DNA from 3 places in the Psychrobacillus sp. AK 1817 genome. Region 1 is predicted to be linked to each of the others. Evidence: riboswitches for the same ligand, from Rfam matches in the RefSeq annotation. Region 1 holds a riboswitch; each other region holds the start of a gene.
What was found. A riboswitch is a leader RNA that binds a small molecule or an ion and turns the genes downstream of it on or off. The one in region 1 is predicted to bind cobalamin.

Region 1 (4,435 bases):
GATAAGCTCTTTACCTGTAATGCATTCATTTTGCTACCTCCTATTTTAGTGAATCAACAATCGTATTGACATTATGCTTATACATTCCGATATAAGTTCCTTCTTCTGTACCTTCAGCTCCCATTGCATCCGAGTACAGTTCTCCTCCAATTTGTATGGTGTGTCCCTTTTCCTTCGCACCTTCAATTACAGCATTCATGGCTTTGTCTGACACACTGGATTCGATAAAGACCGCTTTAATATTTTGTTCTACTAAGAAATTAACGATATTCTGTATATCCTTTAGACCGTATTCAGCATCTGTACTAAGACCTTGTAATCCTCGAACTTCCATCCCATTGCTTTCACCAAAGTAATTAAAGGCGTCATGAGCGGTAACAAGAACCCGTTGCTCTTCGGGGATTTCGCTAATGCGTTCCTTCGTCCAACCATTTAGCTCATCTAGTTCCTCAAAGAACTTTCTTTCGTTTTCTGCAAACTGATCTCCATCAGTGGAAAATTCCTCCGTAAGTGATTTTGTGATTTCGTGTGTAGCCAATTTCCAAACCTCAATGTCGAACCAAATATGTGGATCAAATAATTCTGGATGAGCCTCGTCATTTAAGATTCTATCTTTCGGAACTACTTCTCCAATAGCCACTACAGATTTGTCCTTCTTCATTTTTTCAAAAATATCACTCATTTTCCCCTCAAGAGCTAGACCATTATAAAAAATAATATCTGCATCCTCTAATACTTGTAAATCGCCTTGAGTAGCCTTATAAAGATGTGGATCTACACCAGGGCCCATTAAGGATTTTACCTCCACAGAATCTCCAGCAATTATCCTTACGGCATCTGCAATTTGCCCTGTAGTTGTAACGACAAGTGGTTTTTCTTCCCCAGAACCCCCTGCGTTATTGTTACCACAGCCAACCAATAAAACAGCCACAATAAATAAAAATAAGATCTTTTTCACTTAGCACACTCCTTTTCCTTTGTTATAAAGTATTTCCTTAAGGAAACTTTTAGACTAAAAAAATATTATTTTCTTTTATGATAATAAATTTCCTTAAGGAAATATTTGTTCAATAGGTTAACACTTATTTTTTGAATTGTCAAAGTACTTTATGTAAAAATGAAAAAAAGGTGACTATATGTTGTTAAGAAAATCTGGGGCAGAATACGCAAGTGAGGGGCATTTTGTTTAGAAAGAATTCCAAAAAGGAGATACTCGAAAAACCTTTATTTTTTCGTATGTATTTTATACAAGTGCTATACTGTATGAACAATGATAGTAGGGAGGTAACGATATGCAATATTCAAAATCTAAAATGGAAGAGCTAGTAAAATTTAGTCCTGACTTAGCAAAAAGATTGAAGGAAGTAATGAAGGAGCATGACCTAGAAAAAAGCTTTGCTCTTAAAGCTTTGTACCATTCAGAAGTTAAAGACGGCGGGAAATATCAAAGGGATTACCAAGACCTTTAAATCAAAAAAACGAACCACATGATTAATCTCATTTGGTTCGTTTTTTATATCCTTAATTAAGATCCTACTTGTATTGAAATGACTCGGGACATGCTTGATTTAGCTTTAGGCGGATGCGTTCGGCGCGGCGAGCGGTACCCGTGGCTTGCGATCCTCCACTGTAGTCTCCGCCTGCCACTCCTAGAAGAGAGCCTTTTGGTTTGATAAATAGATACAATGAATGATGATTGTTGGACGAACCAAATAAATTGAACACTGGGTTCATGGAGCTAGAATTTAGATATATTCTTTTTTTCAAAGTTAATATTGGCAAAACCATTTTGGAAGCGTGCGAATGCGCCTTACTTATTCCTCCAATTTCCCTGAAATTTCATTTTTAATCTGATGATGGGCATCAATGAGATTTTGAAGAAAAATATTTTTTTCGTTCATACTCCAGGTTGAACTAAGTTCAATTTCTTTTTTCATTTCATCATAGATAGACTGTAGAGATATTGATGTACTTGCAACATAATTTGTCATTAATACTTGTTTATATTGTTCAATAAAATTCTCTTTTCTCATTTTCAAAATCCTTTCGCCTTTAACATAAAAAAGCATCCTCTTTTATAAAAAAGAAGATGCTAGTTAGTATGATTTAATGGTCAGTACGCTTGGAAACTCAATAAAATCCACGCTGAAAACAGGAGCCCAATAGCTCCAGTGATTTTATTATGTTTTTCGTACGACAGTATTTTCAAGCTATTGCTTGTACATAGCTGCACTTAACACCCCCTATCCGCGTAGGCTTGTGGTGTGTACTTGAAATAGGCAGGTCTCCTGGCTCATGTTCATCGCTCTTCTTTCCTTCCCGTAGTAACCTTACAGTGGTTTATAAAGAATCGCTCCCATTTACAGTTGCGGGACAGCGTCGGTCTTTCACCGAACTTCCCTTTTAAGTTCTCTTGCTAACAAAAGAACACCTAAATCTACACATTATTTAATTGTTCTTTCACTATAACATAAAGAAAGGTATTCATTATAGCAAATTTGGATAAGCGGCCGATGGTTTCCCTTTTTATAATCAATAGAGAGGTGAGGGAAATGATTAGAATGAAAGATTCGTATCGGCTGTATATTCATATTTGCTTTCTATCGCAATTATTTTTTACTTATATATTTACAGTCAATCTGTTGTACCAAGTAAGCGTTGTTAAGCTGGATCCGTTGCAGCTTGTTTTAGTGGGAACTGTGTTAGAGCTAACCGTATTTCTTTTTGAAATTCCAACAGGCGTCATATCTGACTTAAAAAGCCGGAAGCTGTCCATTATTATTGGTTATTTTTTGATAGGGACGGGTTTTTTATTGGAGGGTTTGTTTCCTTATTTTATAACGGTTTTATTGGCCCAGGTGGCATGGGGGATAGGCTATACCTTTACAAGCGGATCACAGCAAGCTTGGATTGCAGATGAAATAGGAGAAGAGAAGGCCTCTTTAGCATATATGAGGGGAGCTAAGGCTGGAAATTTGGGTCAATTAATTGCCATTCCGTTAAGTATTTTAACCGGTTACTACATGATTAATCTTCCTATTATTATGGGAGGCGTATGTATGATAGGCTTGGCTATTTTTCTTATAATTTTTATGAAAGAGAATCATTTTAAACCAATAAAAATAACTGAAAGAATTAATACATTGGAGACAATGAAAGAGAGTTTAGGGAAAATCATTCATTATTCAAAAGCAAGCTTTATCCTGCGAATGCTATTTCTAATTGCTCTGTTTATAGGTTTTTATAGCGAGGGCTTTGATCGTTTGTGGCTTACCCATCTACTGGAGATGGCTAGAATAACCAGTTTGCCAAATGAACAGCTAGTGTTATTGACTGGTGGTATTCAGCTGGTGATAGTACTCGTGTCATTTGCAATACTTCACTTTCTAAATAAAAGTACAATTTATCAGGATCTGCGAACGATATATATCGGTCTTTTTATTGGTAGCTTCAGTATAGTGGTAGCATTAATCGGCTTTGCAGTTTCGAAGTATTTCATTGGCTTGTTTATTTGCTATGTCTTAATTCAAGTGAGTCGAAAAGTAATGTACCCATTGGAGGATATTTGGTTAAATAAAATCATTCCAGATTCCTCGACTCGAGCAACGTTTTTCTCAGTCAAAGGTCAAGTGGATGCCATTGGACAAATAAGTGGTGGGCCTGTTATTGGATATATTGCTACAACCTTTACCATTAGGACTGCCATCATTGTAAGTGCCGTAATTTTAAGTCCAGTCCTGTTTTTATATCACATACTTTTAAAGAAAGCTAAGGGTCGGGAATAACAATATAAAGACCAGCAGGTATATAAATTTTAGCTACCATGAACACAAAACTATGTTCATGGTCTTTTTGTATGGAGGAAGCCTGATGGAGTATTGATAACCAGTTCTATTTAGCAAATAGAAAGGAATTCTACATATGCTTGTTTGAGCTGGATCTTCCCCGGCTAAAAGCAACCGCCTAAATCGGAAAATAAACTTGTTCTATATTTATTGTTTCTCCTTAACCGGAAGGTATATCTCCATGTAGATTTTGTCGTACTCCCAATCATGGCAGTGTTCATCATAGTATTCAAAATCATAGCTATCTTCATCTACTTCATAATGAGAGTCTGGTAGCCAGTCCTCTAAAATATATTGCCAAGTTCCCTTGATAGAGGAAACAAATTTCTCTTTTGGAACCATGGGTGTTTTAAATACCGCATATGTAGAAGCTTTGACATGAAACTTAAGAATTCCCTCTGGTATCGTAGTTCCCTCGTCAAAATTTACCGCAAATAAATACGTGAAATGATCTTCTAGCTCAGGTCCACTTAGATTAAAGCAGTACTCACCATGCTTTTTAGGGGACAGGAGATGATATAGAGTGGTCTCAATAGATTCTTCGGAAGATATTCTTTGATCCCAAAAGGCAGGAGCATCTCTTGTATAGG
Region 2 (4,435 bases), 320 kb from region 1:
CTAAAGGACTAGTGGTATAAACAATTTATAGAAAGTTATAGAAGGGAAAAAGGAGTGTTTTATATCGAAGAGACTTTTCCAGCTCACACAATTTGATTATTTTTAATACCAAAATATTTACAAATTTAAACGTAGGAATATAATGTTTTATTGATACAAAAAAACCTTTTTTTGTAAGATTAACTACTTTTGCAAAAACCACGTGACAGTATATAGAATCAGTATGGGAGAGAGTATAATACCAAATATCGGAACACTTGGTTTAATCATCATATTAATTATTGCTTTAATCGTGTTCGGTCCGAAAAAATTACCTCAATTGGGTAGAGCAGTTGGAGAGACGTTAGAAGAATTTAAAAACTCAACTAAAGATATAGCGGACGAGGTTGCAGAAGAATTTAGAATAGAAGACAAAGAAACAGAAACTAAAAAAATATCTAATGCAAAAAGCCACCTATTTCTATAATAGGTGGCTTTTTGCATGTGTTAATATACGTTGCTAGATTAATCTACAAGAATCTAAACAAGAGCTTGTTGTTTCATTATTTCTTTAAATAACGAAGAAATAAAAGGTGCTCTTGGTGTTTGTGTGATGGGAGAAAATTTTGAAGTCGACAGTATGATGGATTATTGGATAGGGGGCAGTTATAAAGGCGACACACCAGAAAAATCTGGATACACTGGAAATACCAGCACCAAAGTGGGCAATCTTTGAAGTTCACGGAACACCAGAGATGGAAGTGTATACAGATGATGACCCATCTGATCCAAACTGTTATTCGGAGATTTGGATTCCTGTAATATAAAAAAGTTGAACTAGTTCAGCTTACTAAACGATTGTAAATGAAATTGTGCTACGAAGGGTAACTAACCTTTGTAGCATTTTATATATATGCGCCTTCATATTCCACTTCTGTTAATATCATTTCCTCTTCTGAGTAAGCCTTAAGTAATTCCCTTGCTATATACGATGGTGCTCCTAATGATTCAATTATTGCTTGCTCAGTTTGTCCCTCTTTTAACAAATCACAAAAATACTTTTGGAAATCTCGAACTATTGCTTGGCGTTCCTTTGTATTCAACATATAAAGCTCTTTTCCTAACATCTCAATATAAACATTCGCTGTCATATCTCTCTCTCCCTCGGTACTATTCATTAGATAGTACTATACCATAACACTATTATTCATTGCAAGGTACCTGTTTTAAAACAAAAGAAGTTGGTCTCCTCAAAACGAGACCAACTTCTATTTTATTCAAATATCTCTGGGTAAACGGTTTTAGCTACTAGTTCTACAGCTTCACCAATTCGTGGCCCTGGGCGAGACATAATGTCCTGATCTAATTGGAAAATGGCGTTGTTTTGCACTGCCTCCAACTGATTCCAGCCTGGACGAGCCTTAATCTCACCAATTGGATCTTCTACATAATTTACGGTAGTCAAGATAATCGGAGGATTTTTCTTAATGACATCTTCCTCAGATAATTTAATCCATCCCTCTTGGTCTCCAAAAATATTTACAACTGTAGCTTTACTCAAAACTTCTTGTTGGAAAGTATTTTTTCCTGTTGTAAAAATTTCTGGAGATGGGCTGATTTCAAAGTAGACGTGTTTCTGATCGCTTACACCTGATACTTTGTCCTGAACACTTTGAATAGTAGTTTTAATAGAGGCAACAAGATCCGTTCCTTTATCCTCTACTCCCATTACTGCGGCCAACTGTTCAATATCTCCATAGACGTCTTCAAATGATAGCGCCGATTGAATGACAAAAACATCTAACCCCGCGTCTTCCAACACTTTAAGCTCTTCCTCAGATCCAGTTGTATAAGCAATCACAACATCTGGATTTATCTCTAAAATACGTTCTGCGTTGAACTTCATAGAATCGGAAACTCGTTCAATTTCTAGTGCCTCTTCTGGATAGGTATCGTATTCTGTAGCTCCAACAATTTTATCTCCTACACCAAGGGCAAACAGGATTTCTGTGTTACTTGGTTGTAGAGACACAATCGTTTCCGGAACTTCTTCGAATGTAACTTCTTTCCCCATATCATCCGTTACAGTATATTCTTTTACTTCTTGTACAGAATCTGTTTCAACAGCTGTATTTTTTTCAGCCTCTTGGCAGCCTACAAGTAAGATAGAAAGTATTAGTACCGCTAACCAATTCCTTAATTGTTTATTCATTTGTTAATCCTCCACTTTTTTCTTTTTTCTCATCGGATATGATTTACTGACAAATTGAATTTCTTCTACTTCATGATGCTTATTTACATATACCGCCATTGCAAACAATACATTTGCTAATAGCTGTGTGTAATCAAACAAAATTTCTGGTACTTCTCTTTCTACTGAAACTTTATGTAAAGCCCTTACAGATTTTTTTGCTTCACTACGACACACGTGTAATTCACATGCAGCTGTTGAGCCTTGTGGAAGTACGAATATATCTACTCTTCCTTCCACCTCACTTACGTAGAAATCATACATATCACTTAGAATTTGTAAATCCTCTTCAGTGATTGCTAGCTTCCCTCTAACAGAACCATTTACGTGATATGCCATCGGTGCCAGATACATTAAATCCTCGTAAACTCTTGGAATATCTTTTGTTAAAGAAGCGGCCAATCCAATACGTGTGGTCAATGAGTCTGTTCGAATCTCAAAGTCTACGGTAGACGGCTTTTCTCTCATAAATGGATAACAAATATATCGCATGTCTTTTTTCAATGCTCTGCCCCCTTTCCAAGTTATTTGTGAATTTTCGGCAATACAATACTCAACTTCTTACAGCACAAAAAAACGCCACCCCAAAAAAGGGCGGCGCAATACCTATTTATCGTTAGAAATTTAATCGAAAATAGAAACGTGCCGTACAACCCCTTAACTTCCGAAGAGTATTTATACGTTCAAGAAAAGGCCGGTCTCCTGGCTCATGCATCATTTTACTCTAAGAACCTTCCCATTGGCTTTTGGCCAACAGTGGTATTTTTCTTATTTCATCAGCATTTACAGTTGCGGATACAGCTTCGGTTTTTCACCGAATTCCCTAATTAAGCTGACAAGTCAGCACCTTTTCCCTGCAAAATTATTCACTTATCGTAAGTGTACCATAGCCTTTCAATTGGTGATAGAAGCTTGTGAAACAACCAGCTTTTTACTCTTTTATTAGCTATAAAGTCTGCAATTATTTTGTTTCTACTTCAATTTATGCTACTGTTTTTATATGAAAAAATTTATTCCACTTTTACTTTTACTTGTCTTTGTATTTATAGCCTCCGGGCAGACTTCCGAGCAACAGTCTTTGGAGGCTGTGCTTAAAGAGTGGCTTCCAAGCAAGCCATTGGAGTCCTTTTTATCATTATTTCATATTCCTTATTGGGGATTCTATGTTTCTGTCGAGGAACGTGGCTACTATGCATTTGTCGAATTCTTAATAAGAAAAGGAGTCCACTTTTTTTATTTTGGTTTGATTAGTTTAGCTATTTATATTGCTTTGCCGAAGAGAAAATATCGAAAACTTACTGCAATAATGATTACCTTTCTTCTAGCAGTTGCAGATGAATTCCATCAATCCTTTACGAGTGGACGATCTGCTCTTCTTCAGGATGTTCTATTAGATACATGCGGAGCTATTTTTGTCATGCTTCTGCTAACGTTTGTTCAATGGTTAAAGCATAGAAAAAACGCAAACCTTTAGAAGGAAGCGTTTTTTCCCTAACTATTTACATCTTTTTCTCAACAAGAAAACAATCCCTAGCGTGACTACTGAAAAAACAGTAAGTATTTGATTAATCGGAAGGGCGGGCTTGAATTTAACTTTCTCCGCAGTGATTTCATATACTCCAACCGGTTTTATCGAAAAGGCACCACCGCCTCCTTCTCCTTGACCTGTAGAATTTTCTTCATCTGAAATCGCGCCACCTCCGCCTCCACCTACAAAATAATTTACTTTGGCAACAGGTAAGATTCTTTTGTTCTCCAATACAATCGGTTCTCCGTATATAAGAGATACATCTTTTTCTCTGGAAAACTTTTCGAAAATAGAACGGACGGGGGACTGAAATAATGGTAGCTTTCCCCCCAGTTTTTCTAGGTTACTTGATTTTTCCTCCATTAGATTATCTCCTTTAATTTAGAATAAGTGTCATGTGATGTTCTTCGTAATAGACGTCTCTATCCTTTAAAGCCATTTCTTCTACTCCGAACACCTTAAAACCTAATTGTAAATATAAATTTTTTGCGGATTCATTACTCGACACAACAGATAGATTAATCTTTTCTATTTCATTAGTTTCTCTTGCCTGGTTAATGGCTTGCTCCATTAGGGCTTTTCCTACACCTTTTCTTCTTCCCTTTGAGCTTACATACATGGCAAAAATATTTGCCCTATGCTTCATTTTTAAGGAACTCTCTTGTGCTAGAGTAACC
Region 3 (4,435 bases), 720 kb from region 1:
CTGATTGATGAGGATAACGACCAAGTGCAACTGTTTCTCGAACGGTATGTGAGAAAGCCTGATTGTGCAGCTGTGGAAGCACAGCCAACTTTTTCGCTAGCTCCTTCGAGGCAAAGGACTTTAACAGCTTACCTTCGATTAGTACCTCTCCAGATGATGGTGTGAGTATGCCACTCATTAGTTTAAGGAGAGTAGATTTTCCACTCCCATTTGGTCCTAATATTCCTAGCATTTCTCCTTTTGATACTTGAAAGGAAACATCCTCCACTACTAGCTTTTGATCGTAGCCACCAGAAATATTTTTTACTTCTAGCAAGTTAAGCGCCTCCTTTTTTACGTTGTCTAAAGAAGATAAAAGCAAAAACAGGTGCCCCTATAAACGCAGTAATTACCCCTATTGGAAGCTCTGTTGGAGAAATAATCGTACGGGATACAAGATCACAAATGATCAATAAAGAAGCTCCATTTATAAAGCTCAAAGGAAGCACGTGCCGGTTATCGGAGCCAAATAAAAGTCTAGTCATATGTGGCACTACCAATCCAACAAAACCAATGGTTCCAGACACTGATACGGCTGTGCCTGTAAGCATTGACCCACCAATTAATATCATCATTTTACGCTTCTTTACATCCACACCTAGATGCTGTGCTCGTTCTTCTCCAAAGAGCATGGCATTTAGCTCCCTACGATTTAACCATAGTAATAGGGAACCGATTACCATGAATGGCAATGCCATCTGAACATAGCTCCAGCCCCTCATAGATACACTGCCTAACAGCCAACCAATAATTTGCCGTAGCTCTTCACCTGTCAGAGCAATCATTAAGGAAATGACTGAGCCAAGAAATGAGCTAAATATAATACCTGTTAAAATAATCGTTTCCATTTTCATCGCGCGATCTACTAGCCTTGCGAAGGAAATAACGATGAGCATTGTAACTAATGCCCCTACCATACTGAAAACAGGCAAGGTGAACATTCCTAAGAAAGGTACCGAAATTCCAAAAAAGAGTGTAGCCACTGCACCAACAGATGCTCCGGACGACACTCCCAGTGTATAAGGGTCGGCTAGTGGGTTTTTAAGCAGGCTTTGAAAGGCCGCTCCCGCTATTGCCAGGGATGCTCCGACTAATCCTGCGAGTATAACCCGCGGCATGCGAATCTTCCATACTATATTAGTTGCAATCGCATCTGTTCCTGTATCCCATAAAGTACTGATCGGCACCTTTACAGATCCGACCGATACACCTAGCCAAATGGCTACAGCCAACGTAGCCAGTGACAGGATGTAACCGATCATTGATTTACTCACTAAATGCCTCCGGATAGATAGCCTTCGCCACTTCCTCTAAACCTTCTACTAAACGTGGACCTTGGCGACTTGTGGTATCCTCATCCACTTGTACTACTGCATTATTTTTAATAGCTGTCACTGTATCGAAACCATCACGTTGCTTGACCTTTTCAACAATGCCATCCACGTAATCATACGTGATTAACATAACATCAGGATTACGACTTACAATTTCTTCTGGGCTGACTTGGAACCAGCCCTCTTGGTCAGCCATGATATTTTCTGCGTTGACCATCGTTAGAATTTCTTGCATAAATGTATTATTACCAGGAGTATAGATCTCAGGCACATCTGAGGTTTCTACAAAAACTGTTTTCTTTGTTTCTACTTTTGAAACTTTTTCTTGAATTTCGTCAACCTTTGCCTTCATATCCTTTATAATGGCCTGTGCTTCCTCATTCTTGCCTGTTGCACGACCAATCTGCTCGATGGATGTATAGGTTAAGTTAAAATCCTTTGCATCCTGTACTACATAAACCTTTACACCAGAATCTCGTAGCTGTTGTAACCCAGCGTCAGCCATTCCTACTACGGACTCATGAGCGAAGACAATATCTGGATTCAAAGAGATAATTTTTTCAATGTTATACTCCATGCCACCAATTTTTTCTTTTTCTAAGGCTTCCTCTGGATAACTCTCGTAATCATTAACGCCGACAATTTCCTCATCAAGCCCTAATGCAAATAGAATTTCCGTATTACTTGGAATCATGGAAATAATGGTCTTCGGAACTTCCTCTAATGTGATTTCTTGGCCTACAGCATCCGTCAATGTAAGCGGAAATGCAGTTTCTGAATTTCCAATTTCTGAACTATCTTCTTTTTCTGATGGAAGTGTCTCTTGCTCATTACATCCAACTAACACAAGCAAGGTCATTCCTATAATTAACCAAAACTTTTTCATCCTTCATTCCTCCTAAAATCAATAAAAAATCTCCCATCCTAGGATGAGAGATAGATAGGTATAAATCTGCCACAAAATACCGATAGCTGACCTACACCAGACCTATCCGCGTAGGTAATGGGTATGCACGTAAGGGCAGGTTTTCTGGCTTATGATGCATATGCATCACTAACAGTGGCGGGACCGCGCTGGACTTTAACCAGCTTCCCTTTTAACTCTAGCAATCCGTAACTAGAGCACCTTTACGCAAAAAATATTCCATTGCTGCTTTGCATTTATTATACCTTATAATTAAATGTTGTCGAGATGGAGACTAGAAGAGAAATTCGAGAAATAAATTAATATCAAGCAATTTTCCGAGTTTAGCGAAACATTAATTCCTTAACCTTGTAATCTATGAGTAATCACTGGACTATTAATAAAAATCGCAGTACACAATCCAATCTTGTTTATCTTGATTGTAGAAAAAATAAAAACTGCCACTATCTACTATATTGAATTGCGCCTTGGCATCAGAGCTTATCTGAAAGACAAACGGATAATCTTCACCATATGAGACTCCGCTCTGTGTATAGGATGGATATCCACCAACCTTGTGCATGGGATAAATATTTTCGACGATATCGTCGTAATACTCTATATCACTCTCCAATTCAAGACGTAAAATTTCATCTTGAATTTCTGGTTCTATATCTTCTGAATCCCATGCTGGGGTATCGTTCTCAACTAATATTGGTTTTAATGGAAAAGACTTCATTCTTGAAGATTGTTCATTTATCTTTTGTATTTCATTAATATTAGTAAAACAATTTATCTTAAAAAAAGAAGCTAAATTTTCTTCAATTAAATGATTATATACATTAAAATCCATATAAACAGAGATTAACTGAATGTTTTTTAGCTCCTTCGGTACATAAGGTAAATTCTTTAGAAATATAGTACATATTGGTTCAAACTGAGGAGATTTATTTTCTCCGCTACCCCACATAACATTTCCTATCCAGCTCTCTCCCAATTCTTCCGTCGGCCGAGATCCTCCTGTTTCAAAAATCGTAGCTCGTTTAAATAGTGATTGTTTTAATTGAGTAATATTCAACGCAATTACCTCCTAAATCTATGTCCAAGCTTATTCACTTAAGTAGGACTCCCAATCATAATCATTTATTTTGTAGAATGCGCCATTGTCATTTCTCTCATATGCACAGAGGGGTAAATCTTCAATAAAAGTTAAAATAGAGTCATCAATATTTAAAATTACCCCTATAGATATATATTGCAGATTTTCATGATTATTTAAAAATTCATCATCTTCATAACCACTTAATACAGACCAACCAGAGTCTTGCTCATCCCTTGGCTCGTCTCTTAACATAAAATTAAATTCATCTCTCTCCAAAACATCTTTGCTCACAATTATTTTTGTGTCAAAATAGTAATCCCATTTGGATGAATATGGATCATTATACTCCGTGTCACAAATATGTTCTGTCCGAAATGATACTTCTTGTCCTCTTTTTAACTCACTTAGATTAAATGGATCATTCGTAAGAATTCCCTTAAAGTTCTCCATATCCCTGTGAGTAATTTCAACCCACATTTTTTCTCCCGCATACCCGTCTGTTCTTGTCTCGATTTCAAAGATTAGTTTGACCATATCTCCTATATTTAAATTACCTATCACTTCTTTGCTAGGAATATAAAAAGTATAGGGTGCATCCTTATTTCTTTTATAGGCACTATCTAAATACCATGGCACTTTGCTTCCTCCTTGCATCGTTATAAGCCTATTCTAACTTGAATATAAAAAAGAGGGCATTAATCCATTGATTAAAGCCCTCCAATGAGTTAGTTCCTAATTTATTACTTCGCGTTTTCAAAAATAATTCCTGCTTATTAAGGGAACTTTACTCATTCGTGAGCTTCTTCATCTCTTTTGTATTCTAAAAGATCCCCAGGCTGGCATTCTAAAGCCTTACAAATTGATTCTAATGTAGAAAGCCTAATTGCTTTAGCTTTACCATTTTTTAATATAGAAAGGTTAGCCATTGTTATTCCAACCCTCTCTGAAAGTTCTGTTACGCTCATTTTTCTTTTAGCCAACATCACATCGATATTAATAATAATCGCCATATTTTCACCTCAGACCGTTAAATCGTTTTCAGATTTTATATGAATA

Region 2: it holds a riboswitch for cobalamin, as region 1 does, so the genes downstream of both, D0S48_RS14395 (hypothetical protein) here and D0S48_RS12730 (hypothetical protein) in region 1, are expected to answer to the same signal.
Region 3: it holds a riboswitch for cobalamin, as region 1 does, so the genes downstream of both, D0S48_RS09170 (ABC transporter substrate-binding protein) here and D0S48_RS12730 (hypothetical protein) in region 1, are expected to answer to the same signal.

What each region holds. Positions count from the first base shown of each region.
Region 1 is NZ_CP031739.1:2,560,373-2,564,807, forward strand. Features, by position in the region: gene D0S48_RS12720 (metal ABC transporter ATP-binding protein) at 1-29, opposite strand, end outside; gene D0S48_RS12725 (metal ABC transporter solute-binding protein, Zn/Mn family) at 41-958, opposite strand; gene D0S48_RS20660 (hypothetical protein) at 1,293-1,469, shown strand; gene D0S48_RS12730 (hypothetical protein) at 1,815-2,033, opposite strand; cobalamin riboswitch at 2,261-2,450, opposite strand; gene D0S48_RS12735 (MFS transporter) at 2,553-3,785, shown strand; gene D0S48_RS12740 (AraC family transcriptional regulator) at 3,993-4,435, opposite strand, start outside.
Region 2 is NZ_CP031739.1:2,875,922-2,880,356, reverse strand. Features, by position in the region: gene tatA (twin-arginine translocase TatA/TatE family subunit) at 236-466, shown strand; gene D0S48_RS14405 (HAAS signaling domain-containing protein) at 885-1,130, opposite strand; gene D0S48_RS14400 (ABC transporter substrate-binding protein) at 1,253-2,191, opposite strand; gene D0S48_RS14395 (hypothetical protein) at 2,195-2,734, opposite strand; cobalamin riboswitch at 2,905-3,096, opposite strand; gene D0S48_RS14390 (VanZ family protein) at 3,231-3,704, shown strand; gene D0S48_RS14385 (spore germination protein GerW family protein) at 3,726-4,121, opposite strand; gene D0S48_RS14380 (GNAT family N-acetyltransferase) at 4,135-4,435, opposite strand, start outside.
Region 3 is NZ_CP031739.1:1,838,290-1,842,724, forward strand. Features, by position in the region: gene D0S48_RS09160 (adenosylcobinamide amidohydrolase) at 1-316, opposite strand, end outside; gene D0S48_RS09165 (FecCD family ABC transporter permease) at 318-1,301, opposite strand; gene D0S48_RS09170 (ABC transporter substrate-binding protein) at 1,306-2,259, opposite strand; cobalamin riboswitch at 2,376-2,518, opposite strand; gene D0S48_RS09175 (DUF1963 domain-containing protein) at 2,675-3,355, opposite strand; gene D0S48_RS09180 (immunity protein Imm33 domain-containing protein) at 3,386-4,015, opposite strand; gene D0S48_RS09185 (helix-turn-helix domain-containing protein) at 4,168-4,389, opposite strand; gene D0S48_RS09190 (DUF2975 domain-containing protein) at 4,399-4,435, opposite strand, start outside.